DNA from 2 places in the Ideonella sp. BN130291 genome. Region 2 is predicted to be linked to the other one. Evidence: predicted binding sites of a transcription regulator. Region 2 holds the regulator's gene; the other holds the start of a gene.
What was found. The regulator FNR, encoded in region 2, switches genes on or off when oxygen is low (the NO sensors DNR and NnrR bind a similar motif). The targets are predictions, from matches to a motif close to TTGATNNNNATCAA.
Positions count from the first base shown of each region.

Region 1: a site for FNR is predicted at 3,690-3,703, ahead of VPH43_RS21615 (universal stress protein). Genes of this name have one in related genera too.

Region 1 covers NZ_JAZARE010000011.1:18,437-24,634, forward strand. The annotation lists gene VPH43_RS21600 (Crp/Fnr family transcriptional regulator) at 1-776, shown strand, start outside; gene VPH43_RS21605 (PAS domain S-box protein) at 724-2,865, opposite strand; gene VPH43_RS21610 (response regulator transcription factor) at 2,877-3,629, opposite strand; gene VPH43_RS21615 (universal stress protein) at 3,767-4,189, shown strand; gene VPH43_RS21620 (bifunctional acetate--CoA ligase family protein/GNAT family N-acetyltransferase) at 4,236-6,198, opposite strand, start outside.
Region 2 covers NZ_JAZARE010000013.1:142,046-148,243, reverse strand. The annotation lists gene ccoN (cytochrome-c oxidase, cbb3-type subunit I) at 1-332, shown strand, start outside; gene ccoO (cytochrome-c oxidase, cbb3-type subunit II) at 349-969, shown strand; gene VPH43_RS24290 (cbb3-type cytochrome oxidase subunit 3) at 985-1,143, shown strand; gene ccoP (cytochrome-c oxidase, cbb3-type subunit III) at 1,140-2,063, shown strand; gene ccoG (cytochrome c oxidase accessory protein CcoG) at 2,076-3,527, shown strand; gene VPH43_RS24275 (hypothetical protein) at 3,542-3,802, shown strand; gene VPH43_RS24270 (hypothetical protein) at 3,823-4,086, shown strand; gene fnr (fumarate/nitrate reduction transcriptional regulator Fnr) at 4,103-4,873, opposite strand; gene hemN (oxygen-independent coproporphyrinogen III oxidase) at 4,973-6,198, shown strand, end outside.

The sequences.
Region 1 (6,198 bases), on a different contig from region 2:
CCGTCACCGCCACCTGCCCGACCGCTGCCGCCGTGCGGGCGGCCGTGGTGCCGCCTCCGCCGGCCCCGGGCGCGGCACTGCAGGACCACAGCCGCCGCATCGCCGACACGCTGCAGCTGCTGTCGGACAGCCTGCCGTTGCAGCGCCGCGTGGTGCGCTCGGGCGACACGGTGTACCAGGCCGGCGAGCGGTTCACCCATTTGTACGTGCTCAATTCGGGCTTCTTCAAGGTCGTGAACCTGTCGGCGGACGGACGCGAGCAGGTCGTGGGCCTGAAGTTCCGCGGCGACTGGCTGGGGTTCGACGGCATTGCGTCAGGCCAGTACGCGTCCGACGCGATCGCGATGGACACCGGCGAGGTGTGGGTGGTGAGCTATGACGCGCTGCTGGCGGCCTGCGCACGGCGCCCCGCGCTGATGGGGGTGCTGCATGAGGCGATGAGCCGCGAGATCGCCCGCGACCGGGATTCGCTGATGTCGGTGTGCACCTTGCCGGCCGACGCGCGGGTGGCGGACTTCCTGCGCTACTGGGCCGATTCGCTGGCCAAGCGGGGGCTGCGCACCGACCAGATCACCTTGCGCATGAGCCGCGCGGAAATCGGCAACTACCTCGGCATGACGCTGGAAACCGTGAGCCGGGCATTGTCCAAGCTGGCCAAGGGCAAGGTGATCCACTTTGCCGAGAAGGGCCGCCGGGAGATCCAGATTCCCGACGTGGGTGCGCTCAGCCGCTTTGTGCAGGGCTGCCTGGCGCCGGCGAGCCGCGCGCTGCAATGACCGGCGCGGCCACCCGCGCGATGGCCCGCCCCAGCGCTTCGCGCGTGTAGGGCTTGGGCAGCAGCTCCCAGGCGGGGGGCGATTCGCGGTCCGCGTCCAGCAGCTCGGCGGAGAAGCCGGACATCAGCAGGATGCCCAGATGGGGCAGGCGCTCCTGTGCCAGCCGGGCCAGCTCGGTGCCGCGCATGCCGGCGCCCAGCGCAATGTCGGTGAGCAGCAGGTCGAAGTCGGCCTCGGGCGTCAGCGACAGCAGCGCCTGTTCGGCGCTGGCGCAGGCCGTGACCCGGCAGCCGAACGCATCGAGGAAGGTGCGCACGACCGCACGCACTTCGCCGTCGTCTTCCACCATCAGCACCTTCAGGCCGGGCGGCACCTGCCCGGCCGCCGCGCCGGGTGCATCGGCGGCTGCGGCCGCCGCCTCCCATGGGCGGGGGATGTAGAGGGTGACCCGGGTGCCGGCGCCCAGGACACTGTCGATCGCAATCGCACCGCGCGACTGCTTCACGAAGCCGTAGACCGTGCTGAGCCCGAGCCCGGTGCCCCGGCCGGCTTCCTTGGTGGTGAAAAACGGCTCGAAGGCGCGTTCCTTCACGTCCTCCGGCATGCCGGTGCCGGTGTCGGCGATGGTGATGGCGACGAAGCGCTCGTCACGTGCGCTGGGATCATCCAACTCGCCGCGCACGCCCGCCGGCAGGCTGGCGCAGGGCTGGGCTTCGAAGCGCAGCACGCCGCCGTCCGGCATGGCGTCACGCGCGTTGATCGCGATGTTGAGCAGCGCCGATTCCAGCTGGCCCGGGTCGGCCAGGCAGGGCGGCAGGGCCTGCGACACGTCCACCTCGATGCGGATGCGCTGGTCCAGGGTGCGCCGCAACATGTCGGAAAGCGACATCAGCATCGCGCCCAGGTCCACCGGCGCCGGCTGCAGCACCTGCCGGCGTGAAAACGCGAGCAGCTTGCCCGTGAGCTCCGCGCCGCGCCTGCTGGCCCGTGCAGCCGCGGCCACCAGCTGCTGCGCGTAGGCGTCGTCCGCCACGGCGGGCAGCTCCTCCAGCACCTGCAGGTTGCCCTGGATCACGGTGAGCAGGTTGTTGAAGTCGTGCGCGATACCGCCGGTGAGCTGCCCCACGCTCTCGAGGCGCTGCGCGTGGCTGAGTGCCTCCTCGGACTGGGCACGCTGCAGGCTGGTGGCCAGCAGGCTCGACAGTGATTCGAGAAAGCGCGTCTCGTCTTCGCCGAAGCGGTTGGGCTGGAGCGACCGCACCGCCAACGCGCCGATCGTGCGTCCACGATCGCTCAGCGGCACCGCCATCGCGCTCACGAGGCCGGCGTCGAGGTAGGTCGCGGGCACCGTGAAGCGGTGCTCCTCGCGGTAGTCCGGCACGACCACCGGCCGCCCGTGGGCCAGCACGAAACCGGGCGGCGTGTCAGGCCGGTTCGGCAACCGGGCGCCGACTTCCTCTCCCTGCACCAGGCCCACGCCGCTGGCCACCCGGAATTCAAGCCGGTTCGCTTCCAGCAGGAACACCATCGCGACTTCCACCTGCAAGGCTTGCGCCGCGATCGCGGGTACCTGCTCGAGCAGCACCTGCGGGTCGCGCGCATCCACGGCCAGGCGGCCCAGCTGCGCCAGGTGCTCGCTGTAGCGGGCCCGCTGCAGCGCCTGCTTCACACGGGGGTAGGCGCTGATGTCGCGAATGGCGGCCACCACCAGCGGCCGCCCGCCGCTTTGCAGCGGGCTGAGCGCGATCTCCACCATCACCTCCGAGCCGTCGCGCCGCCTGGCCACCAGCTCCATCTGCGTGCCCATGGGCCGGGTGCGGGGCGAGCGCGCATACGCCTCCCGGTAGGCAGCGTGGCGGGGGCGGATGCTGTCGGGCACCAGCGCATCCACGTTCAGGCCGGCCATCTCTTCGGGCGTGTAGCCCAGCAGCGCGGCAGCCGACGGGTTGGCCAGCACGATGGCACCGGCCGTGTCCACCAGCAGCAGTGCGTCCGGATACGCAGTGAACAGCGAGCGGAACACGCTGCGATCGTCGATGTCCGGCGGCAACGCGGGCGGAAGCGGGCCGGAAGGCAGGCGGGTGTGCATTTGTCGATGCCTCAGAACGGGGTAACGGCCGGCACGAAGATGTAACCCGCACCCCGCACCGATTTGATGAGTTCGGGATTCTCCGCGTCGACCTCCAGCTTCTTGCGCAGCCGGCCCACCTGCACGTCGATGGTGCGGTCGAACGGCGCGGCTTCGCGCCCCCGGGTCTGCTCCAGCAGGAAATCGCGCGAGAGCACACGGCCTGGATGGCGCGCGAAGGCACACAGCAGGTCGAGTTCGCCGGTCGTGAGGCTCACCTGCTCGCCATCGGGCGCGGTGAGGCGCCGGGCCGCCATGTCGAGCTCCCAGCCTTCGAAGCGCAAGCGCTCGCGCGGCATGGCCGCCGGCGAGGCAGCCGACGCCGGCACGGTGGCAGGCGTGGCGCCTGCGTCGGCGGGCGCCAGCCGCCGCAGCACCGCCTTGATGCGGGCCAGCAGCTCGCGCAGGTCGAACGGCTTGGTCACGTAGTCGTCGGCACCCACCTCCAGCCCGACCACCTTGTCGATCGAGTCGCCACGGCCGGTGACGATGACCAGGCCGCAGCGCCAGTGCTCGCGCAACTGGCGCGCGATCACGAATCCGTCCTCGCCAGGCAGGCCCAGGTCCAGCAGCACCAGGTCAGGCGGGTCCTGCGGCATCAGGGCCATCAAGTCGCGTCCGGAATGCACCTGGGTGGTTCGGAAGCCATGGCCCTTGAGGTAGTTGGCCAGCAGCAAGGTGATGTCGACTTCATCGTCGAGCACGGCAATGTGGGTCGGTTTCACGGGTTCTGTGGGTGAGTCACAAGCGCACAGCGTAACGCTTCGGGGGAGCGCGGATGCCGCTTGACGCAGGTCAACCTGCCGGGCGCGGGGCCAACCGAGCATGGGGCACCTCGTCCACCTACCGAACGGAGCTCCCCATGAAGATTCTTCTCGCCGTCGATGGCAGCACCTACACCAGGCACATGCTCGGTTACCTGGCAGCGCACGACGAACTGCTGGGCGCGGACCGCCAGTACACCGCCTTCACCGTGGTCCCCCCGATTCCGCCGCATGCGACCTCGTTCCTGGAGCGCGAGGTGATCGACACCTACTACCGCGAGCAGGCGCAGCAGGTGCTGGCGCCGGTGCAGTCGTTCGCCAGGCAGAACGGCTGGGAAATGGACGCCCGCCATGCCGTGGGCCACGCCGGCGACGCCATCGCCAGCCTGGCAACCGAAGGCCGGTTCGACCTGATCGTGATGGGCACGCACGGGCATTCCGCGCTGGCCAACGCGGTGATGGGCTCGGTGGCGACCCGGGTGATCGCGCAAGGCAAGGTGCCGGTGCTGCTGATCCGCTGACGCGGTTGGCGCGCAGTGCCGCCAGCGCGCGAGCGCTCGAACGGCGTCAGCAGGCCCGGGTTGCCGGCTGCTGCAGGGGCGCCAGCGCCTTGACCAGGCGCACCACTTCGCGGTCGTGCGGATCCGCCGGGTCCTCAGTGAAGCCCAGGTGGCGGGCCAGCTGCAGCATGGCGCTGTTTTCACGCAGGACCCAGCCCACCAGCCGCGGCGTTCCCCGCGATCGCGCATGCTCGATCAGCTGCTCCAGCAGCATGCTGCCCAGGCCCCGTCCTTTCAGGTCGCTGCGCACGATGACCGCAAATTCGGCTTCGGTGTTGTCGGGGTCGCGCACCGTGCGGCCGACGCCCAGCGTTTCCGGCGCGCCCTGTGCGTCGGCGCCGACCGCGATGAAGGCCATCTCGCGCTCGTAGTCCACCTGCGTCAGCCGGGCGAGCTCGCTGCGGGGCAGCTCGCGCCGCGTCTGGAAGATGCGCATGCGGATGTCTTCAGGGCTCAGCTGCTGCAGGAAGCGGCGGTGCTGCTCCTCGTCCTCCGGGCGGATGGGACGCAGCACGATCTCGCGCCCGTGCCATTGCACTCGGCGCACCCACTCGGTGGGGTAGGGCCGGATCGCAAACCGGTCCGCACCGGCCACCGGCTGGGCCGACAGCCGCACCCGCGCGTCCAGCGCCAGGACACCGTGCTCGTCCACCCACAAGGGGTTGATGTCCAGCTCCGCCAGGTGCGGCAGGTCGGCGAGCATCTGCGACACCGCGATCAGCACGTCATGCAGTGCATCGGCGTGCGCAGGCGGACGGTCGCGGTAGCCGGCCAGCAGGCGCGACACCCGGGTGCGCGACACGAGCTCGCGCGCCAGACTTCGGTTCAGCGGCGGCAGGGCGATGGCGCTGTCGGCCAGCACCTCCACCGCGGTGCCGCCCTGGCCGAACAGGATGACCGGGCCGAACAGCGCGTCGATGCTGGCGCCGACGATGGTTTCGTGCGCATGCGGCCGCCGGGCCATGGTCTGCACGCTGAAGCCGGTGACCCGGGCACCTGGGCGCGCGCGCTGCACCGACTGCAGCATGTCGGCGGCCGCCTGCTGCACCGCCTGGGCATCGGGCAGGTCGAGCCGCACGCCGCCCACGTCCGACTTGTGCGTGATGTCCGGCGACACGATCTTCAGCACCACCGGATAGCCGATGCTGTGTGCCGCCGCCGCGGCGGCATCCGCATCGGGGGCGACGGTGAGGGTGCGTACCACGGGCACTCCGTAGGCCGCGAGCACCGTCTTGGCTTCGGCTTCGCCCAGCCATTGCCGGCCTTCGGCCTGCGCCGCTGCCATCACGGCCAGGGCCGCGGCGCGGTCGGGCACCGGGTTCTCGCTGGCCGAGGGCGCCTCCATCAGGATCGCCTGGTTGCGCCTGAACGTCTGCAGCATGGCGAAGGCATGCACCGCGCCCTCCGGGGTGGCGTAGTTCGCGATGCCCGCGCGCTCGAAACGGGCACGCGCCTCGGCCACTGCGCCCTCGCCCAGCCAGCAGCTCATCACCCGGGCGGGTGCGGCGGCGACCAGTGGCACGCAGGCGCGGGCAATGTCGTCGCTGCGCACGATGGCGGTGGGCGAGTGCAGGAACAGCACCGCGCCGGTGGCCGGGTCGTCCAGCACGGCTTTCAGCGTGGCGGTGTAACGCTCCACCGGAGCGTCGCCGATGATGTCGATCGGGTTGGCCTTGGACCAGTTGGGCGGCAGCACCTTGTTCAGCGCCTGCAGCAGCGCAGCGGACAGGTCGGCGAGCGCCACGCCATGCAAGGCGGCGGAGTCGGCGGCCATCACGCCGGCGCCGCCGCCGTTGGTCATGATGGTGAGCACCTCGCTGAGGTTGCCCCGGAAGCGCGCCAGCGTTTCGGCGGCGATGAACAGCTGGTGCAGGGTGTCCACCCGCAACATGCCGGCACGGCGGATCGCTGCGTCGATCACCGCGTCGGCGCCGGCGAGGGCGCCGGTGTGGGAGGCGGCCGCCTGCACG
Region 2 (6,198 bases):
TGTTCGGCCAGACCCGGATGTTCAGCGTCAAGGCGATCGAGCTGCACTTCTGGATCGCGACCCTGGGCGTGGTGCTCTACATCGCCGCCATGTGGATCGCCGGTGTGATGCAGGGCCTGATGTGGCGCGCGCTCAACCCCGACGGCACGCTGGTCTACAGCTTCGTCGAAAGCGTGAAGGCCACCTTTCCGTTCTACGTGGTGCGGCTGTGCGGCGGCCTGCTGTACCTCAGCGGCATGGGCGTGATGGCCTGGAACGTCGCCATGACGGTGCGGGCTGCGCCGCGCACGGGGGCTGCCGCCCTCCCCGCGGCAGCCGTGGCCGCCGCCTGACCGGAGGAACTTCGACATGTCTGAACACGCTCAAGCGCGCGGTCACGAGCGCATCGAGACCAGCAACTTCCTGATGATCGTGCTGATCCTCATCACCGTGGCCGTGGGCGGCCTGGTGGAGATCGTGCCGCTGTTCTTCCAGCGCTCGACCACCCAGCCGGTGGCGGGCCTGAAACCCTACGACGCACTGCAGCTGGCCGGGCGCGACGTGTACCTGCGCGAGGGTTGCTACAACTGCCACTCGCAGATGATCCGCCCGCTGCACGCGGAGACGCTGCGCTACGGCCACTACTCCACCGCGGGCGAATTCGTCTACGACCATCCGTTCCAGTGGGGCAGCAAACGCACCGGCCCGGACCTGCACCGCGTGGGCGGCAAGTACAGCGACGAATGGCATCGCCTGCACCTGCTGAACCCGCGCGACCTGGTGCCCGAATCCAACATGCCGGCCTACCCCTGGCTGGAGCGTGCCGCGGTGGAGCCCGCCAGCATGGCCCCCCGCATGGTGGCCCTCAAGCGCCTGGGCGTGCCCTACAGCCAGGCCGAGATCGCCGCTGCCGGCGACGCGGTGAAGGGCAAGACCGAGCTCGATGCGCTGGTGGCCTACCTGCAGGTACTGGGCACCCAAGTGAAGTGAGAAGGACATCCGATCATGGACATCAATGACCTGCGCAGCGCCATCACCCTGGTGAGCGCCCTGATCTTCGCCGGCATCGCCGCCTGGGCCTGGCGGCCGTCCCGCCGCGCCGCCTTCGACGATGCCGCCCGCCTGCCGCTGGAGGACGACGTGGCCCGGGGAGCGCGGCGATGAGCGACTTCTTCAGCCAAGGCTGGTCCGTCACCATCGCGATCGTCACCATCCTGAGCCTCATCGCCTGCCTGGCGCTGCTGGTGATCGCCGCCCGCCGCAAGGTGATGGCCGGCGACAACACCACCGGCCATGTGTGGGACGAGGACCTGCGCGAGATGAACAACCCGCTGCCGCGCTGGTGGATGGGCCTGTTCGTGGCCACCGTGCTGTTCTCCTTCGGCTACCTGATCTTCTACCCTGGCCTGGGCAGCGCGGACGGCACGCTCCAGTGGAGCAGCACCGCCCAGCACGCGGCCGAACAGCGCAAGGCCCGTGAGGCGACGGCGCCGCTGTACGCCCGCTTTGCCGGCCTGCCGGCGGACCAGCTGGCCCGCGAGCCGCAGGCGATGGGCATCGGCGAGCGCCTGTTCGTCAACCACTGCGCCACCTGCCACGGCTCGGACGCGCGCGGCAGCAAGGGCTTTCCCAACCTCACGGACAACGACTGGCTGCACGGCGGCACACCGGAGAAGATCGCGGAATCCATCACCCAGGGCCGCCAGGGCCAGATGCCACCGATGGCCGCCGCCGTGGGCGGCGAGCAGGACGTGCGCAACGTGGCCAACTACGTGCTCAGCCTCTCCGGCAGCCCGCACAACAGCCTGGCCGCGCAACTCGGCCGCGCCAAGTTCGCGGCCTGCGCCGCCTGCCACGGTCCCGACGGCCGCGGCAACCAGGCCTTGGGCGCACCCAACCTCACCGACAAGGTGTGGCTGCACGGCTGGGGCGAGGACGCGGTGGTCGCGATGATCAACAACGGCAAGACCAACGTGATGCCGGCGCATGCGAGCCGCTTGTCGCCTGAGCAGATTCATGTGCTGGCGAGCTACGTGTGGAGCCTGTCGCAGCCCAGGGGCCAGGCCGTTGCGTCGACGCAGTAACGAAAGACGACCATGAGCCAGGGCGTCGCCCGCGTGATCCCCATCCAGCCCGCCGCCAACGACGGGCAGCTGGTATCGCTGTACGCCAAGCAGGAAAAGATCTATCCCCGCGCCGTCCATGGCTGGTTCGCCGCCTGGCGCTGGGCCCTGGTGTGGCTCACGCAGGCCCTCTTCTACGGCCTGGCCTGGTTGCCCTGGAACGGCCGGCAGGCACTGCTGTTCGACCTGGCCTCGCGGCGCTTCTACATCTTCGACCTGGTGCTGTACCCGCAGGACTTCATCTACCTGACGGGGCTGCTGGTGGTCAGCGCGTTTTCGCTGTTCTTCTTCACCGCGCTGGCCGGGCGCCTGTGGTGCGGATACGCCTGCCCGCAGACGGTGTACACCGAGATCTTTCTCTGGGTGGAGCGCCATCTGGAGGGCGACCGCATGCAGCGCCTGAAGCTGGATGCCTCGCCCTGGAGCGCAACCAAGCTGCTGCGCAAGGGCGGCAAGCAGGTGATCTGGATCGCCATCGCGCTGTGGACCGGCTTCACCTTCGTCGGCTACTTCACCCCCATCCGCACGCTGGCCGCCGAGGCGCTGCAGTTCAGCTTCGGCCCGTGGGAATGGTTCTGGGTGCTGTTCTATGGGTTTGCCACCTACGGCAATGCAGGCTACCTGCGCGAGCAGGTGTGCAAGTACATGTGCCCGTATGCCCGCTTCCAGGGCGCGATGATCGATCGCGACACGATGATCATCAGCTACGACACGGCGCGTGGCGATCCGCGCGGCACCCGGGCGCGCAGCGCCGACCTCAAGACCCTGGGCCTGGGCGACTGCATCGACTGCGGCCTGTGCGTGCAGGTGTGCCCCACCGGCATCGACATCCGCGACGGCCTGCAGTCCGACTGCATCGGCTGCGCCGCCTGCATCGACGTGTGCAACGGCGTGATGGACAAGATGCACTACCCGCACGGCCTAATCCGCTATGCCACGCAGAACGGCATGACGCAAAAGCTCACGCGTGCCCAGATGCTCAGGCGCGCCCTGCGCCCGCGTGTGCTGGTGTACGGCACGGTGCTGATCGCCATCGTCGGCGCGCTGGGCACCAGCCTGGCCCTGCGCCAGCCATTCAGGGTGGACGTGGTGCGCGACCGCACCTCGCTGGCCCGCATGGTGGAGGACGGCCGCATCGAGAACGTGTACCGCCTGCAGGTGATGAACGCCACCGAGGCGCCCCAGCGCTATCGCGTCGGGGTGAAGGGCCTGGAGCAGGCCCGCATCAATGGCGCCACCGAGCTGGAGGTGCCGGCCGCCGGTGCCCGCTGGTTCGCGGTGGCGGTGCAGGTGCCGCACGAGACGGCCCGGAAGGCGCATCCGGGCGCCCACCCGATGCAGTTCGAGATCGAGCGCCTGGGGCCGGACGGCCACCACAGCGACGCCGAGGTGAGCGAGAAATCCACCTTCGTCGTGCCGCGCTGAACAGGAGACCACCCATGACCCACGCCGTGCTTTCTTCCGCTCCGCCGTCCGCCGCCCCCACGCCCTGGTGGCGCGTCAAGGTGATGTGGCTGGTGCTGGGTGGCCCCGTGTCGGTGGTGCTGGCTTGTGCGGTCACCGCGGTGTTCATCTGGCATGGCAGCGACCGCAGCGTGATGGACTCGATCGCCCCGGTGGTGAAGCCGCGGCCGGTGGCCACCGCCGATGCACCGGCACTGCAGGCGCGCAACCACGCGGCCACGGCTGCCGGGCGCTGAGCACCATGCCGGCCGCTGCCATGCCCACCCGCCCCACGCCACTGCCTTTCGCGCAACGGGTGCTGATGCTGTTGTGGCCGGCTTTCCTGGTGGCCGGCGTGCAGGCCGCGCTGGTGTTCGTGGTGGTGGACCCGCACACGCTGCAGTGGTTTGGCGTCACGCCGATCGAATGGCCGGTGCAGGCGGTCTACACCGTCACCTTCCTCATCTTCTGGGCCACCACGGCGAGCGCGGGCGCGCTGTCGCAGCTGCTGGCCGACCCCGAAGGCCTGCCGCGCTGGTAGCGCCGCGCGGCCGGGTTCAGCAGCTGGGGCTGTTCACCAGCCGCTGCAAGGCGGCCTGGTCCAGCACGCGGATCTGGCGCTGCTTGACTTCCAGCACACCATCGTCCTGGAACTTCGAGAAGGTGCGGCTCACGGTCTCGAGCTTCAGCCCGAGGTAGCTGCCGATCTCTTCGCGGGTCATGCGCAGCACCAGGGCCGAGGGAGAGAATCCGCGGGCCTGCAGGCGCTTGGTGAGGTTGAGCAGGAAGGCGGCGAGCCGCTCTTCCGCGCGCATGCTGCCCAGCAGCAGCATCACGCCATGGTCGCGCACGATCTCGCGGCTCATGATCTTGTGGAACTGGTGCTGCAGCTCGGTGAATTCGCGCGACAGCGATTCCAGGTCCTCATAAGGAATGGTGCAGACCTGCGAATCCTCCAGCGCCACCGCGTCGCAGCTGTGCCGGTCGGTGCTGATGCCGTCCAGGCCCAGCAGCTCGCCGGCCATCTGGAAGCCGGTGACCTGGTCGCGGCCGTCCTCGGCGCTCACCCGGGTCTTGAAGAAACCGGTGCGCACGGCGTACACCGCCTTGAACGGATCGCCGATGCGAAACAGCGTCTGCCCGCGGGGCACGGCGCGCCGGGTGGCCACCAGCCCGTCCAGGCGCTGCAGGTCGGCGCCGGACAGCCCGACAGGCAAGCACAACTCCCGCAGGTTGCAGCTGGAGCAGGCCACCTTCAGCGGGTGCAACCCATCGGCGTCGGCGGCCGCTCGCGGGGGGATGGAGGGAGGGTTCGTCGGTGTCAGCATGCGCAACCTCAAGAGCTGCCCCATTCTTTGCCAGGCGGGCGTGCGGGCGCTTGAGCCAAATCAAGGCCATGGCGCCCGGCGCTTGCCACAGTAGCGGCCATGGACGCTCCCACGCTCTGCCCGCCCCCGCGCACCCCGCTGTTCCCGCCCGAGCTGCTGCAACGGCTGGACATGAACGGGCCGCGCTACACCTCCTACCCCACGGCCGACCGCTTCGTCGAAGCCTATGGCGCGGCCGAGTACCGCCAGGCGCTGCGCCAGCGCGCCGAGGGGGCCACCATCGGCGGCCGGCCGCCGCTGTCGGTGTACGTGCACATCCCGTTCTGCGAATCGGTCTGCTACTACTGCGCCTGCAACAAGGTGATCACCCGGCACCATGAGCGCGCGGCGGACTACCTGGACGCACTGGAGCGCGAGATGGCGCTGCACGTGGCGGTGCTGGGCCCGAAGGAGGTGGCCTCGCAGCTGCACCTGGGCGGCGGCACGCCCACCTTCCTGAGCGACGAGGAGCTCACACGCCTCATGACCTCGCTGCGCCGGGCCTTCCATTTCGTGCCGGGCGCGGAAATGTCCATCGAGGTCGACCCGCGCACCGCCACGCCCGAGCGCCTGGCGCACCTGGCCTCCCTCGGTTTCAACCGGCTCAGCCTGGGCGTGCAGGATTTCGACGCCGATGTGCAGAAGGCGGTGCACCGGGTGCAGTCCTTCGAATCGGTGGAGGGCTTGATGCTGAGCGCCCGGGCGCTGGGCTATGAATCCATCAACGTGGACCTGATCTACGGCCTGCCGCTGCAGACCGAAGCCTCCTTCCAGCGCACCATCGCCCAGGTGTCGCGGCTGCGGCCCGACCGCATCGCGTTGTACGCCTATGCCCACCTGCCGCAGCGCTTCAAGCCGCAGCGGCGCATCGCCTCGGCCGACCTGCCGGCGGCCGCCACCCGCATCGGCATGCTGAGCGGCGCGATCGACGGCTTCCTGCAGGCGGGCTACGACTACATCGGCATGGACCACTTCGCGCTGCACAGCGACTCACTCGCCGCGGCCAAGCGCCAGGGCCGGCTGCACCGCAACTTCCAGGGCTACAGCACCCAGCCCGACTGCGACCTGGTGGCGCTGGGCGTGTCGGCCATCGGCCGCGTCGGGGCCAGCTACAGCCAGAACGCCAAGACGCTGGACGAGTACTACGACGCGCTGCGGCAGGGCGACTTCCCCACCGTGCGCGGCCTGGCTTTGTCGCGCGACGACCTGCTGCGCCGCGCGGTCATCATGGCGCTGATGTGCCAGGGCCGGCTGGAGTTCGAATCGATCGAATCGGCGCACCTCGT